Terriglobus albidus: one gene and its partners. The protein of the gene in region 1 binds, or shares a complex with, the protein of each later gene. Links are inferred from orthologs where the notes say so. Each region holds a gene or a part of one and is shown on either strand. Other genes may lie near its edges.

Evidence for each region.
Region 2: the proteins of accD (region 1) and accB are in contact, whole or in part, in a solved structure (PDB 8UXZ), measured with the Escherichia coli proteins. The link is inferred for Terriglobus albidus from one-to-one orthologs.
Region 3: the proteins of accD (region 1) and accC are in contact, whole or in part, in a solved structure (PDB 8UXZ), measured with the Escherichia coli proteins. The link is inferred for Terriglobus albidus from one-to-one orthologs.

Annotation. Positions count from the first base shown.
Region 1 is NZ_CP042806.1:695,619-701,734, forward strand. The notes cover bases 1,844-4,751. They hold accD (acetyl-CoA carboxylase, carboxyltransferase subunit beta), read left to right. Parts: upstream 1,844-2,828; coding sequence 2,829-3,674; downstream 3,675-4,751. Other genes in these bases: FTW19_RS02890 (PadR family transcriptional regulator), read left to right, coding at 1,844-2,054; FTW19_RS02895 (hypothetical protein), read left to right, coding at 2,051-2,803; FTW19_RS02905 (DoxX family protein), read left to right, coding at 3,756-4,145. Also shown: FTW19_RS02880 (cytochrome D1 domain-containing protein), read left to right, coding at 1-938; FTW19_RS02885 (hydrogenase maturation nickel metallochaperone HypA), read left to right, coding at 986-1,666; more of FTW19_RS02890, read left to right, coding at 1,713-1,843; FTW19_RS02910 (DUF2975 domain-containing protein), read left to right, coding at 4,800-5,240; FTW19_RS02915 (helix-turn-helix domain-containing protein), read left to right, coding at 5,263-5,514; FTW19_RS02920 (serine hydrolase), read right to left, coding at 5,876-6,116.
Region 2 is NZ_CP042806.1:3,910,806-3,916,832, reverse strand. The notes cover bases 3,209-6,027. They hold accB (acetyl-CoA carboxylase biotin carboxyl carrier protein), read left to right. Parts: upstream 3,209-4,281; coding sequence 4,282-4,773; downstream 4,774-6,027. Other genes in these bases: accC (acetyl-CoA carboxylase biotin carboxylase subunit), read left to right, coding at 4,815-6,027; FTW19_RS15315 (M24 family metallopeptidase), read left to right, coding at 3,209-4,221. In the rest of the region: FTW19_RS15340 (hypothetical protein), read left to right, coding at 1-319; FTW19_RS15335 (DUF1330 domain-containing protein), read right to left, coding at 334-624; FTW19_RS15330 (MBL fold metallo-hydrolase), read left to right, coding at 680-1,741; FTW19_RS15325 (helix-turn-helix domain-containing protein), read left to right, coding at 1,847-2,104; FTW19_RS15320 (metallophosphoesterase), read right to left, coding at 2,204-3,058; more of FTW19_RS15315, read left to right, coding at 3,136-3,208. UniProt on the Escherichia coli protein: This protein is a component of the acetyl coenzyme A carboxylase complex; first, biotin carboxylase catalyzes the carboxylation of the carrier protein and then the transcarboxylase transfers the carboxyl group to form malonyl-CoA.
Region 3 is NZ_CP042806.1:3,909,838-3,912,680, reverse strand. It holds accC (acetyl-CoA carboxylase biotin carboxylase subunit), read left to right. Parts: upstream 1-662; coding sequence 663-2,024; downstream 2,025-2,843. Other genes in the region: thiE (thiamine phosphate synthase), read left to right, coding at 2,587-2,843; FTW19_RS15300 (hypothetical protein), read left to right, coding at 2,168-2,581; accB (acetyl-CoA carboxylase biotin carboxyl carrier protein), read left to right, coding at 130-621; FTW19_RS15315 (M24 family metallopeptidase), read left to right, coding at 1-69. UniProt on the Escherichia coli protein: This protein is a component of the acetyl coenzyme A carboxylase complex; first, biotin carboxylase catalyzes the carboxylation of the carrier protein and then the transcarboxylase transfers the carboxyl group to form malonyl-CoA.

The DNA of each region.
Region 1 (6,116 bases):
CCCTGGCCCAGTCCACCCTCCTGGTCACCAATCAGACGGACAGGAGCCTGACCTATATCGATACGGTGGCCGGCAAGGTCATCGACACGATTCCCGAGAACGGTGTCACCGGGCACGAGATCACCACTACGCCCGACGGCAAAATCGCCTTCGTTCCCATGTACGGCAGTGCCGGTGTCGGCAAACCCGGAACCGACGGCGCGGAGATCCAGGTCGTCGATGTAGCCAGCCACAAGATCATCCACACCATCAATTTCGGTCACGGTGTACGTCCGCACAAGCCTGTCTATGACACGCACCGCAACGTCCTGTGGGTGACCACCGAGATCGATCAGAGCATCACCGCCATCGATCCCAAGACCTATAAGGTGCTTTATTCCATCCCGACAGGACAGGCCGAATCGCACATGCTGGTGCTTTCTCCCGATGGCCACCACGCCTACACCGCGAACGTCGGCCCCGGTACCGTCTCCGTTCTCGATCTGGATGCGAAGAAGCTCGTCACCATCATTCCGATCTCGAAGAACACACAGCGCATCACCATCACGAACGATGGCAAGTACGTCTTCACCTCAGACCAGGTTGAGCCGCGTCTCGCTGTTATCGATACCGCCACCAATAAGGTGAAGAACTATGTCGCGCTGCCGGCTTCCGGCTACGGCGGCGCCATTACGCCCGACGGTAAGACCCTGATCCTTTGCCTCGTACATGCCAATAAAGTCGCTTTTCTGGACCTGGCGACGATGAAGGTCACGAAGGTGATTCCGGTGGGCGAATATCCGCAGGCAGTCGTGATCACCAAAGACGGAACGCGCGCCTTTGTCTCCAGCCTGCACTCCGGGACCATTGATGAGCTGGACGTTGCCAAACAGGAGCAGGTAAAGAGCATCTTCTCCGGTAAGGGCGCGGACGGCATGGTGCTGGTCTCCGCGAAATAACGGTTACGCAGGCAGGCCTGGCGTTCGTCTGCTAGCCTTTTAGCAGCATGGAAGCAATCTGCCATCGGTGCCATCAGTCGTTCCCCGCGGACTCCGCGTTCTGCCCTCACTGCGGAGCGGCGCAGCTCTATGTCACCGCGGAGCAGATGGAGGATGAAGCAGCCGCCGGCAATCTGCCGCCGTTGCAGCGAGTCTCGCGCATCGACTGGCACCGGGCCCTGCTCTCGTCGCTGGTGGTTGCCGCCGCAGCCGCGGTACTGTCTGCGCTGGCCGTGCTGGTGCCGGTGCTCTCTATCGCTCGCTTTCTCTGGATCCTCACGGCATCCACCACGACGCTCTGGTTCTACCTCAAGCCGGCGCCCAACCGTCCCATGGATGGCGGTATCGGCGCGCGTCTCGGAACGGTGACCGGTCTCGCCGTCTCGTTCCTCACCACCTTTTCGACCGCGCTGCTGATGGTCATCCAACGTTATGTCCTGCATCGCGGAGCAGCCATGGACGCTGCTTTCGCCGACATGCTGAACAGGCTGGGTGAGTTTTACAAGAGTGTGGGCATTGACGCCCAGCAACAGCAGCTCGTCTTCTCCCTGCTGCGTTCTCCCGAAGGCCATGCCGGGCAGATGCTTTCGGAGTTCGCTATGCGCGCCGTCTTCATCACGGCCTTCCTTGCGCTGGTCGGCGCCATCTCCGGCATGGCCCGTAAGAGCCGTCGCCGCGTCGCTGGCTAACATATATCTGTTGCGGATATATCTGTTCCTGATGTAGAGTGCTTCCATGAGCACCGCCAGGACTTCGCCCGAGGATCATCTTCCGCTAACGCCGGCAGTCTTCGCCATCCTTCTCGCCCTTGCCGATGGTGAAAAGCACGGCTACGCCATCATGCAGGAGGCGCGCGAGCACGTCTCCATGGGGCCGGGAACGCTCTACGGAACGCTCGACCGCCTGCTGACCGCTGGCCTTGTCGTGGAGACGGGCCTCTCTGAAGATGAGCGCCGGCGCTACTATCGCGTTACCCCGCTCGGCAGGCGTGTGCTTACAGCAGAGACGGCACGGCTGCAGCGAGCGGTCGCCATGGCTCAGGACAAAGGCATACGCCCCATCGAGGTGAAGGCATGAAGCTCGATCGTCTCCTCCGCATCTACGCTTTATCCCTGTACCTATATCCAAAGGCATTCCGAGAACGGTATCGCGAGCAGCTTCTCGACGCCGCGCGCCAGGCCTATGACGAGCGGCAATCGGGACACGGCCGGCTGCTTCTGGTCCATCTACGGGACAGCCTGGGTTCCGGACTCTGGGAGCGGATAACGACACCTTTGCGGCCGCTGTACGCCATCCTGCTCTCTGGAGCCGTCACCCTGGTCCTCTTGGTGATGGCGGTTACAGCGCAGCAGATCGTGCGCCGCCAGGCCGATGTCAGGCCCCGACAGGCAGTGGCAAGCATCGCTGCCAGGCTCGGACAAGGCGCGAATGAGCATATCCTGCAGCCGCGAGAAGAGATCAGCGATGTCGATTGGCTGCGTTCTGACCATACCTTTGCCGCCATCTACAACCCTGCCGGCGAACCCATCGCTGCCAGCGCCACGCTGCATGGAGCCTTTCCGCATCTGCCCAGCGTGATCTTCCCTCGTATCCGGCAGACCGGGCGTACGGTCATCACCTGGCAGCCGGAGAATCGTCTGCGCCTTGCGCTCACCGTTCGTCCGCTTCCCGACGGTAACTATGTCGTCGCGGGCCAGAGCCTGCTTCCCTTTGAACGCCGGGAAAGCGCGCTGCGCCTCTCTTTTGCCATCGCCTGGGGCCTCATTCTTTGCGCCGCAGGAGGCCTCTTCCTCCGCCGTCCTGCACCGTACGCTCCGCTCCGGTAAAATAGCCGAGGCGGTTACGAACAGGATGTCCTGGTTTAAGCGCGAAGATAACGAGATCATCAACGACGACACAGAGAAGACAGTCCGCACGGAAGGTCTTTGGATCAAGTGTGAGGGTTGCCGGCAGATCATCTGGAAGGCTGATCTCGAAGCCAACCTGCAGGTCTGCCCCAAATGCGGCAAGCACTTCCGCCTCGATGCCCGTTCGCGTATCGATCTGCTGCTTGAGCCTGGCTATCAGCTGGTCGACCTGGATCTGCGCTCCACCGACCCGCTGAATTTCACCGATCTTAAGAGCTACAGCGGCCGCCTGCAGGCAGCCCGCCGCAAGACCAACCTGAACGACGCCATCATCAATGCCGTCGGCCAGATGGGGCCGCATCGTGTCGTTCTTTCGGTGATGGAATATGGCTTCATCGGTGGCTCCATGGGCTCCGTCGTCGGCGAAACCATCGCCCGCGCTGTGGATCGCGCCTACGAAACCAAGACCCCGCTGATCATCATCTCGGCCTCCGGCGGAGCCCGCATGATGGAAGGCATCGCCTCCCTGATGCAGCTTGCCAAGGTCTCCACGGCTCTTACGCGTCTCGACGCCGAGAAGATCCCGTTCATCTCGCTGATGACCGACCCTACCACCGGTGGCGTCACGGCCAGCTTTGCCATGCTGGGCGACCTCAATATCTCCGAGCCCGGAGCCCTGATCGGTTTTGCCGGTCCCCGCGTCATCGAGCAGACCATCCGCCAGAAGCTACCCGAAGGCTTCCAGCGCGCGGAGTTCCTGCTGGAGCACGGCTTCCTCGATGCCATTGTTCCGCGCCGCGAGCTGAAGGACTACCTCGTCCGCGCTCTCAGTTTCATGCAGCCGGCCTAGCCCAATAGAGACAAGATTTCGTATCCTTGCCGGGCCGTCCCATACCTCCTGGGATGAACCCTCTAAAGGAGACCTTGCCTCATGGCTGAAACCGCAGGCACCTCGAAGGCCGCGCTGTGGACTGGGCGCATCCTCATCTGGATTCCCTCACTCTTTATCCTCTCGGGCGGCATCAACACGCTCCGCCACGCTCAGATGGTGATCGACGGCCTCAAGCAGTTCGGCTATCCCATGAGCATCCTTCCCTACATGGGCACTGTGGCTCTGCTCGGCGGCCTGCTGGCGCTGATTCCGGTCACCGAAGTGTTGGGCGTGATCCTGCTCACGGCCTACCTCGGTGCAGCTGCCCTCACCCACCTGCGGGCGGAACAGGCAATCTGGTACATGCCTGTTCTCTTCGGCGCCATACTCTGGATTGGCCTCTACCTGAAAGAGCCTCGCGTCCGCGCGGTCTTTCCCCTCAACCGCTAGAGCATTTTTCTGTAGGTGTAATGCAGGGTTTGTGCATGTATGGGCGTTTTCCGCAATGAAAACGCCGCTGCACGCTCCTCTCGGAATGCCCAGCAACATCTAGAGATATCGACATATAGAGATAGCCCATGCCCGGGTCCCCATGTCCCCAGGAGACATCCTCCAAGTCAGCGCAGTCCAAAGAAAAAATGACGCGAATGAGTCCCCTCATCCGCGTCCCAGGACACACCTTGGAACTTCTTTATGGGCTCTTCCTTCCTCTTTCCCTCTTTCGAGGCAGGAAAATGCGATTCATGAGATTGCGGAACTGACTCGTAGGGTTGTACTTACGAGCGACCACAAACACACATGCCGACGGCCAGAGGCAGACACGAGTTCATTCTCAGAAAAAATGATCGAGCCGATTGATTTTGGCAGCTGCCATTCAAAGAGAGGGGCGCCTTGCGGGCTCTTGGTAGCGATAAACGCTATTTATTTATCGTTATTCGATAAATAAATATTGACAAAGACGCTCTAGCGTCTTACTGTTTCTTTCGTGGTGCTGGTAGATCTACGGAGGTATCGTTCATGGATTCCGAACTCGAGAGAAAGCTGCAAAGGATTCGGTCGTTCAGCCAGGTTTTCAGGCGGATTTGCCAGGGAGCGTTGCTTGTCATGTTCCTGCTGTTGCTCGCCTGTATCGCCGGCATCTGCATTGGAAGGGGTGGAATCGTCCGTGCATTCGATATCTCGATCCCGTTGAGCACGTTGAGTGGATATCAACGCATCCTTATGGCTGTGGTTGCGGTGCTTGCGATCGCTGTTCCTATCAAAGGGCTGTATCACCTGGAACGGTTATTTCGGAACTATACGGAAGGCAAGATCTTTACCGTTGCATCCGCTGGGGAGATCCGGCAATTGGGTATAACCGCTCTTCTGTGGGCCGCGGCCAATCTTATATGGATTGCCGCTGCAGTGGTCTTAACCGAGCGGCGCCTTCCTCATTCCTTCTACTTCCGCATGGACTCAATCGCCATTGGCGTGACGGTCATCGTGATCTCGTGGCTGATGGAGATGGCTGCGGCGATGCGCGAAGAAAACGAACTGACCATCTGATCTGGCCGAAGGAGCGTTTGCAGTGCCAATTGTTGTCAATGTCGATGTGATGCTTGCCCGCCGGAAGATGAAGCTGAACACTCTCGCCGAACGAGTGGGCATCACGCCACAGAACCTCTCGGTCCTGAAAACCGGCCGCGCAAAAGCGATCCGGTTCAGCACGCTGGAACTGCTGTGTGAGGTTCTCGAATGCCAGCCTGGAGATCTGCTCGCGTTTGAAAAGTCACCCGCGAGTTCCACTTCTGAGGAAGAAGAAGAACTCGCTGAGCTTTAGCAGTTATCGATGAATTCGGACGCTTTACTCTGGATGCCCGTTCATTGCATCGCAAAGGATGGAATATCTGGGGTGAACCATTCGAGCGAAGCTCGAACCGGTGGGAGCCGTGGGCTTTAGCCCACGGTCTCTTTGCCCCAACAAGAAAATGGGCTTTAGCCCTGGGCCTTTCCTCGCGGGCGAAGGAGAACCCAGGGCTAAAGCCCATTTATTTTTGAGCCTTTATCAGCGGGCTGAAGCCCGCTGCTCCCGCCAGTCGTAGCCATGCTCTGGCTATCTCGATGCGTCCTGGCGAGGTACTTCCCCAATCCATCCCGGGGCAACCCTATTCAACGAGTCCCCGCCTTAACGCCCCAACTTTTTAACTCTTCCTCGGCCGCGTAAACACAAACGGCTTCACTGTCCGTTCCAAAGGAATCGAAAGCTCCGTCACCTTACCTTGAGCATCGAGATGGAAGCTTGCTGTCAGCCGGCCCGTAAATGGATCGCTCGCCACGAAGGTGTCGTAGTTGTAATGGCGGAAGTGCAGTGTCAGAGCGTCGAAGTGAAGATCGAGAACGTCTCCCTCTACCGTCATAGACACCTTGCCAAACGCCGGATGA
Region 2 (6,027 bases), 3.2 Mb from region 1 along the record:
TGTAAAGGCCCGCAGAATTGCTGAGGCAAACCGACGGGAGCTGATCTTCAGTCAGGACTGTCTCGAGTTCGTGCTTGATACCGGTGACTTCGTGAACCTGGTTCCGCTGGAGCAGCTCCACACCGTACCGAAACCGGGGGACGTCGTTCTTCTACCCGGCGATGGACTTGAGGCAGGGGCGGGACCTTACCGCGTAGAGCGCATTGAATACATCTTTGCCACGGAAGACGATCCGGAGAAGGCCCGGCAGCCTCGCCAGGCCAAACTCACGAAAGCCGTTGCCCATGTCACCAACCTGTTGGATGGTGGATGGGACTAGGGCGTTTGTTGGGGCTAGACGCCTTCAACGATACGAAAATCGCGATCGACACCGTTGCCCAGAGCCGCTAGTGCCTGCTTGTATGCGTCGCTGTGATGGGTATCGACCGCAGCCTGCAGGCTGGGAAACTCTACGACAACCGTCCGTTCCTTGATGCCGCGGCCGTCAACTTCATGGGGCAGGCCACGTACCAGGGCTGCCCCGCCACCTGCCGCGATAGCCGCCACGGCGAGAGGTGCATAGGCGGCAAGTGCCGCCGGATCGTGAATGGCCTGGTAAGAAACCACCCAGTAAGCCTTTTTCATTACTTCGTCTCCTTTTTTCCTGCGTCGGGGAGCGTTGCAGGGCATCGAATTTTGTGTGAGTTACCTCAAACCGGCCCGGCGCCAAAACGGCAAATTTCTTAACCCCGTCCCGACCCACTTTACCAGTGCGAGCGAAATGTTCCGCATGCTGCCGGAGTTCCTGTTCGGCCGCCGGAAACGTGAACCGGCTCCCCAGTTACCCCACTTCCGTACTGACGCCCGCTGGTTTGAGGCATCCAATGGCTCTCCGGTGAGAATTACCTGGTTCGGACACTCGTCGTTGCTGCTGGAGGTTGACGGATTTCGTCTGCTGGTTGATCCCGTATGGTCGCTGCGTGCTTCTCCGGTGCAGTTCGCCGGCCCGCAACGTTTCTTTCCGCCGACGATCGCTTTGCACGAGTTGCCGCCACTGGATGCCGTTCTGATCTCACACGACCACTACGACCATCTGGATGAGACCGCCGTTCGGGCTCTTGCCGATCGCAACGTCCGCTGGGTGACGTCGCTAGGCGTAGGGAAGTACCTCCGCCGGTTCGGCGTTTCCGCGGAACGCATCGATGAGATGGACTGGTGTGACCGGCTCTCGCTGACCAGCGGACGGAATGGAGCAACGCTGGAGATCCTCTCCTTGCCCTCGCGCCACTTCTCTGGCCGCAGCCTGTTCAACCGCTTCGGAACGCTGTGGGCATCGTTTGTGCTGCGGAACGATCATCACAATCTTTATTTCGGGGCAGATTCAGGGCAGTGGCCGGGATTTGCAGAGATTGGCGAGACGTATGGCCCATTCGACCTGACGATGCTCGAGATCGGGGCTTCGAATCCACTGTGGGAGTCGATCCATCTTGGACCAGACCGTGCCGTGGAGGCTCATGTAGCGCTTCGCGGCCGGGTGATGTTTCCTATCCACTGGGGACTCTTCGACCTTGCCTTGCATGAGTGGCGTCAACCGATCGAGCGGCTGCTGAGCATCGCTCCGGAGAAAGGCGTCGATCTTTGGATACCGGCGCCTGGTGTACCGACGGCATTTCAAGGCGAACCGACGCAGAATCTGTGGTGGCGGCCGTTTGTTAATCCAGCACAGGCGCGCGTTCCGTCACTGGCTACAGCGAAAGGTTGACGAAACGGATGTTAACCCCTCCGTAAACCTCAGAAATTGCTTGTACTTCGGGAAAAAACGGGGTAAAAACAGAGAGCCGGGGAAGTCTGCCCGCAGATGTGATCAATGCCATCCGCTGCCCAGATCGCGCTTCGAGAGGTGATGGATATTCGCCAGGCTGCCGACTATCTCGGCATCAGTGGCGATACTCTCTACCGTTATGCTTCCGAGGGATTTGTTCCGGCTTTCAAGCTGGGGAACCGGTGGCGCTTCAAGCGCTCGCTGCTCGATGCCTGGATGGATGAGCAGTCGGGGGTCCGCAAGCCATCAGCTCCGGCAAAGGCAAAGCCCACGCAAAAGAAGCCTGTCCGTCGCGCGCGTTAGCGCATTTTTCTCCGCAGGGTTTCCGCATCCATAGCCGTTTTCCGCATTGAAAACTCCGCCGCACGTTCCTTCCGGGACAACCAGAACAGGAAAAATGCTCTAGCCCTGCTCCAGTGTCAACACCGTGATCTCCGGCGGGCAGTTGAGCCGGAAGGGAACCTCCGTGGTTCCGATGCCACGATTGACGTAGAGCTGCGTATTGCCTACGCGGAAGAGACCCTCAATATATTTTTTCCCACCCGGCGGCAGAACCGCTTTGAGCGGGGGAAGGAACGGCAGCCGTACCTGACCTCCATGGGAGTGGCCTGAGAGCACCAGGCCTACGGACTGACTCGACGGGTACTTCATCAACTCGTCGATGTAATCCGGCTCGTGAATCATCAGAAGGACCGGCTCCTTAGGGTTACGAATTTTAGACGGGATCGCCTGTTCCGGTTCCGGATAGGAGGCAAGCGTATCGCGCAGTCCTCCAACCCAGATGCGGCTGCCGCCTCGCTCAATGGGAACACTCTTGTTCAAGAGAATCGGTGTTCCATTGGAGACGAGAGCATGGTGGATCTCTGTTTCTCCCATGGCGGAGTCATGATTTCCAAGGACTCCATATCGGATGGGGCACTCCAGCATCTTCAGGATGTCGCCGCAGACATGAGCCTGTGCGATTGGGTAGGTGCGATCGCGCGCGTTACTGATGAAGTCCCCGGTCAATAAGACAGCATCTGGACGAAGCGCATTAACACGGCGCAATACGGAGCGAAGAAAAAATGTTTCCGTGTATTCGTGAAAATGAAGATCGCTGATCTGTGCGATGCGGAAGCCGTGAAAGGCGTCCGGTAGGTTTGCCAGTTTGACGGTAAGCTGGACGACTTCCAGTTCGTGCCGTGCAAGCTCGCCGGAGTACAAAGCCATCCCGGCTACGCCTGCCACTCCCAGTTGAAGAACTTTACGTCGTGTCATCCACGAGGGATCAGGCATAGTTTGATGATATCGTCGTCGTTGGCCCGGAGGGGGATTCGGAACATAAAATAGAACGGATGCAGGTAAGAATCCGTACGATCCGAAAAGCCATGGCCGCACAGAACGTGCAGGCATTGCTGCTGACCCATCTACCCGATGTCCATTATTTGACTGGCTTTACAGGATCCAATGCTGCATTGGCGATCACTCCACGCAAAGCCGTTCTATTCACGGATGGCCGTTATACCGTTCAGGCGAGGGAAGAGGTTGAGAGCGCTCGCGTTGTGATTGCAAAGAAAAAGTCTGCGCAGACAATGGCTGCCGCGTGGCTGGAGCAGCAACAGCTAACTAGCTGCGGTATTGACGGGACGCATACGACCATCGCGCTGTTGGGACATCTTCGCAAGGCAGTGAGTGGACGATTGCGCCGCGGTTTCTTTCAGCCGCTGGAGTCTCCGCTGGTTGCAGCACAGCGGGAGATCAAGGATGCAGCAGAGATCCGCCGCATGCGGCAAGCTGCCGCACTGGGCGCGAGGCTGTTTGACCATATTCTCGGCTTTCTTGAGCCGGGAATTACGGAAGTAGCTGTCGCGGCGGAGCTGGAGCATCAGGCGCGCCTGTTAGGGGCGGAGGCTATGTCGTTTGAGACGATTGTCGCTTCGGGCGCCCGATCTGCACTTCCGCACGGACGCGCAAGTTCCTCCCGCATTCCCCGCAAAGGGTTCATCACACTGGACTTCGGTGTTATTCTCAACGGGTATTGTTCGGACATGACACGCACGGTGCATATGGGCCGTGCAACCGCTGAAGAGGAAAGAGCCTATGCCGCAGTCCTGGAAGCGCAGGAATCGGCAGTGGCAGCCGCAAAGGATGGAGTTACTTGCGGCGATGTTGATGAAGCAGCCCGCAGTGTTCTGAAGCGTGCGGGGCTGGCACGATATTTTACGCACTCCACAGGTCACGGTGTTGGCCTGGAGATTCACGAGGGACCAAGGATTGCCGCCAACCAGAAGCAGCCACTCGCCGAGGGCATGGTCGTTACGATTGAACCCGGTGTCTACCTTCCCGGCCGCTTCGGAATCCGCATCGAAGATACCGTCGTCATTAACCGCAACGGCTGCGAGATCATAACGCCGTCGCCGAAAGCCTGGATCGAGTTATAACAAGGACTGGGCCTGCGGTCGGTTCCGCGGCGCCAGCGAATCCGGAAGAAGAGATAAAGCATGGAAGCAAATGAACTGAAGGACCTTCGCGAACTCGTAGAGTTTCTGAAAGACAACAAGATTGCCGAATTCGATCTTGAGCGGGGCGACCTCAAGGTCCGCATCAAATTCACCGGCCCTCCGGTTCCGGCGGCTATCGACTATACACAACTCGCCACATTGATTCCGCAGCAGACGATTGCACCTGCGCCCTTGGTGGCCGCGGCGCCGGTCTCTGCACCCGCGGCCGAGGCACAAGCGCCGGCTGAGAATGTTCATGAGGTGAAATCCCCAATCGTCGGCACCTTCTATGAGTCTTCGGCGCCGGGCGCGGCTCCGTTTGTCAAAGTTGGCGATCAGGTTGAGGTCGGTCAGGTGCTATGCATCGTGGAGGCCATGAAGCTGATGAACGAGATTGAATCTGATGTCGCGGGAGAGGTTGTACGTCGCATTGCTAACAACGGCCAGCCGGTGGAGTATGGCCAGCCGCTTTTTGCCGTGAAGCCACGTTGAGACGCTGTTCGACCTACCCCTGGTAACAAGACTGGAAGAAGATGTTTCGCAAAGTCCTTATCGCCAATCGCGGCGAAATCGCGCTTCGAGTGATCAATGCCTGCAAGGAAATGGGCATTCGTACTGTCGCGGTCTATTCGACAGCGGACCGCAACTCACTGCATGTCCGTTTTGCCGATGAAGCTATCTGCATCGGACCGCCTCGTTCGGCCGAGAGTTATCTGAATGTTCCGGCGGTGATCTCTGCTGCGGAGATTGCCGATGTGGATGCCATTCATCCTGGCTATGGTCTGCTTTCGGAGAATGCCAACTTTGCCGAGGTATGCCGCGCGTCGAACATCAAGTTCATCGGGCCGCCGCCCGAGGTGACGCGCATGATGGGTGAGAAGTCCACCGCTCGCCAGACGATGAAGAAGGCAAAGGTGCCGATTCTTCCCGGATCAGACGGTGTAATTGGCAGCGTGGATGAAGCTCTGAAATGGGCGAAGTCGGTTGGCTATCCCGTCATTTTGAAAGCTGTTGCCGGCGGCGGCGGACGCGGAATGCGTATCTGCCGTGCTCCGCAGGAACTTCCGGACCTCTATAACCAGGCATCGACGGAGGCGCTGAATGCCTTTGGAAACGGTGATCTGTACATGGAGAAGTTCATCGAGCGGCCTCGTCACATTGAGTTCCAGGTGCTGGCCGACGAACATGGGAATGTTCTTTCTCTCAACGAACGCGAGTGCTCGATCCAGAGGCGCCATCAGAAGCTGATCGAAGAGGCCCCTTCGCTCAAAATCACGCAGCAACAGCGCGAAGAGATGGGCAAGGTAATCCGCAAGTCGCTTAAGGACATCGGCTACTGGAATGCGGGCACCATCGAATTCCTGATGGATGAAGACGGGAAGATCTACTTCATCGAGATGAATACCCGCATCCAGGTGGAGCATCCGGTGACGGAGATGATCACCGGTATCGACCTGGTGAAGGCGCAGCTGCGCATTGCCGCCGGAGAGAAGTTGTCGGAGATCGTTCCTCAGCCCATTGTCATCAATGGGCACGCGATCGAGTGCCGTATCAATGCGGAACACCCGGAGAAGTTCACTCCTTCGGCGGGCAAGATTACGGCCTTCAATCTGCCGGGCGGCAATGGTGTCCGGGTCGACACAGCGCAATATGCGGAAGGAGTCGTGCCGCCGTATTACGACTCGTTGATCGGCAAGCTGATTGTTCATGGCAAGGATCGCGAAGAAGCGATGAATAAGATGCAGC
Region 3 (2,843 bases), 3.2 Mb from region 1 along the record:
ACCGTCGTCATTAACCGCAACGGCTGCGAGATCATAACGCCGTCGCCGAAAGCCTGGATCGAGTTATAACAAGGACTGGGCCTGCGGTCGGTTCCGCGGCGCCAGCGAATCCGGAAGAAGAGATAAAGCATGGAAGCAAATGAACTGAAGGACCTTCGCGAACTCGTAGAGTTTCTGAAAGACAACAAGATTGCCGAATTCGATCTTGAGCGGGGCGACCTCAAGGTCCGCATCAAATTCACCGGCCCTCCGGTTCCGGCGGCTATCGACTATACACAACTCGCCACATTGATTCCGCAGCAGACGATTGCACCTGCGCCCTTGGTGGCCGCGGCGCCGGTCTCTGCACCCGCGGCCGAGGCACAAGCGCCGGCTGAGAATGTTCATGAGGTGAAATCCCCAATCGTCGGCACCTTCTATGAGTCTTCGGCGCCGGGCGCGGCTCCGTTTGTCAAAGTTGGCGATCAGGTTGAGGTCGGTCAGGTGCTATGCATCGTGGAGGCCATGAAGCTGATGAACGAGATTGAATCTGATGTCGCGGGAGAGGTTGTACGTCGCATTGCTAACAACGGCCAGCCGGTGGAGTATGGCCAGCCGCTTTTTGCCGTGAAGCCACGTTGAGACGCTGTTCGACCTACCCCTGGTAACAAGACTGGAAGAAGATGTTTCGCAAAGTCCTTATCGCCAATCGCGGCGAAATCGCGCTTCGAGTGATCAATGCCTGCAAGGAAATGGGCATTCGTACTGTCGCGGTCTATTCGACAGCGGACCGCAACTCACTGCATGTCCGTTTTGCCGATGAAGCTATCTGCATCGGACCGCCTCGTTCGGCCGAGAGTTATCTGAATGTTCCGGCGGTGATCTCTGCTGCGGAGATTGCCGATGTGGATGCCATTCATCCTGGCTATGGTCTGCTTTCGGAGAATGCCAACTTTGCCGAGGTATGCCGCGCGTCGAACATCAAGTTCATCGGGCCGCCGCCCGAGGTGACGCGCATGATGGGTGAGAAGTCCACCGCTCGCCAGACGATGAAGAAGGCAAAGGTGCCGATTCTTCCCGGATCAGACGGTGTAATTGGCAGCGTGGATGAAGCTCTGAAATGGGCGAAGTCGGTTGGCTATCCCGTCATTTTGAAAGCTGTTGCCGGCGGCGGCGGACGCGGAATGCGTATCTGCCGTGCTCCGCAGGAACTTCCGGACCTCTATAACCAGGCATCGACGGAGGCGCTGAATGCCTTTGGAAACGGTGATCTGTACATGGAGAAGTTCATCGAGCGGCCTCGTCACATTGAGTTCCAGGTGCTGGCCGACGAACATGGGAATGTTCTTTCTCTCAACGAACGCGAGTGCTCGATCCAGAGGCGCCATCAGAAGCTGATCGAAGAGGCCCCTTCGCTCAAAATCACGCAGCAACAGCGCGAAGAGATGGGCAAGGTAATCCGCAAGTCGCTTAAGGACATCGGCTACTGGAATGCGGGCACCATCGAATTCCTGATGGATGAAGACGGGAAGATCTACTTCATCGAGATGAATACCCGCATCCAGGTGGAGCATCCGGTGACGGAGATGATCACCGGTATCGACCTGGTGAAGGCGCAGCTGCGCATTGCCGCCGGAGAGAAGTTGTCGGAGATCGTTCCTCAGCCCATTGTCATCAATGGGCACGCGATCGAGTGCCGTATCAATGCGGAACACCCGGAGAAGTTCACTCCTTCGGCGGGCAAGATTACGGCCTTCAATCTGCCGGGCGGCAATGGTGTCCGGGTCGACACAGCGCAATATGCGGAAGGAGTCGTGCCGCCGTATTACGACTCGTTGATCGGCAAGCTGATTGTTCATGGCAAGGATCGCGAAGAAGCGATGAATAAGATGCAGCGGGCGCTCGACCAATTCATTGTGCAGGGCATTTATACGACAATTCCGCTGCACAAAAAGATCTTTGAGGATGAAGAGTTCCGCGCCGGAAATTTCGACACGAAGTTCATGGAACGCTTCTTTGAACGGGAGAAGGCGAAGGCCGAATAGAGATCATGGAAGACGCACTCAGGCCGTCAGACCATCATCGATGGACTCTGCGCGGCCTGTTTCGTTCTATCCCTATATGGATCGTTCCTTTCCCGCTGTTGTACTTCTTAGTCCTGAGTCGGGGGACAGTGGGAGATCCCGTCATGGCTCTGTGGTGGCATGTGCGCCACGGCAACTACGCCAGCTTCAACGGTCATAGCTTTCGTCTGCCCCTGCTGTGGCGCAGTACCAATCCTGATCGTGGAGAGATCTTCCGCCTGTCGCATGCCGTACAGTTGAACATTGATCATGCCGTCGGCGGGATTCGCAATGAGCAGCAGGCTGAGGCCTTCCAAAGGCAGATCCTTGCAACCTATGGCCGAGGTGTGGAAGAAGGGCGTTTCTCTCCAGAGACAATTCGCGCGCACGGTCTGAGCTTTCTTTGTGTGCGTGAAAACTCCGCACAGCCCTGGGCTTTGTATCTGTGCGTGGTTCCAGGTACCGACTGGCAGATTGGACTGACCGGAGGACAGGCTGGCCTGGACGATGCACGCCGCATCCTGGCATCGGCGCGGTAACCATCATGCAGATTCCTCGGCTCTATCCCATTCTCGACGCCGGTGTATTGGCCGCGCGGCAGATCTCGATCGAACAATTTTCCGGCGAGCTGGCATTGGCTGGAGTTTCGTTACTGCAGTATCGCGACAAGGTCGCGTCGCCACAGACGCTTCTTGCGAATCTGCAGCGAATCCGGTCGGCTGTCCCAGGGGTAAGGTTGTTGCTGAATGATCGGCCTGATCTGGCGAGGATTGGAGAGTGTGACGGCGTGCATGTCGGACA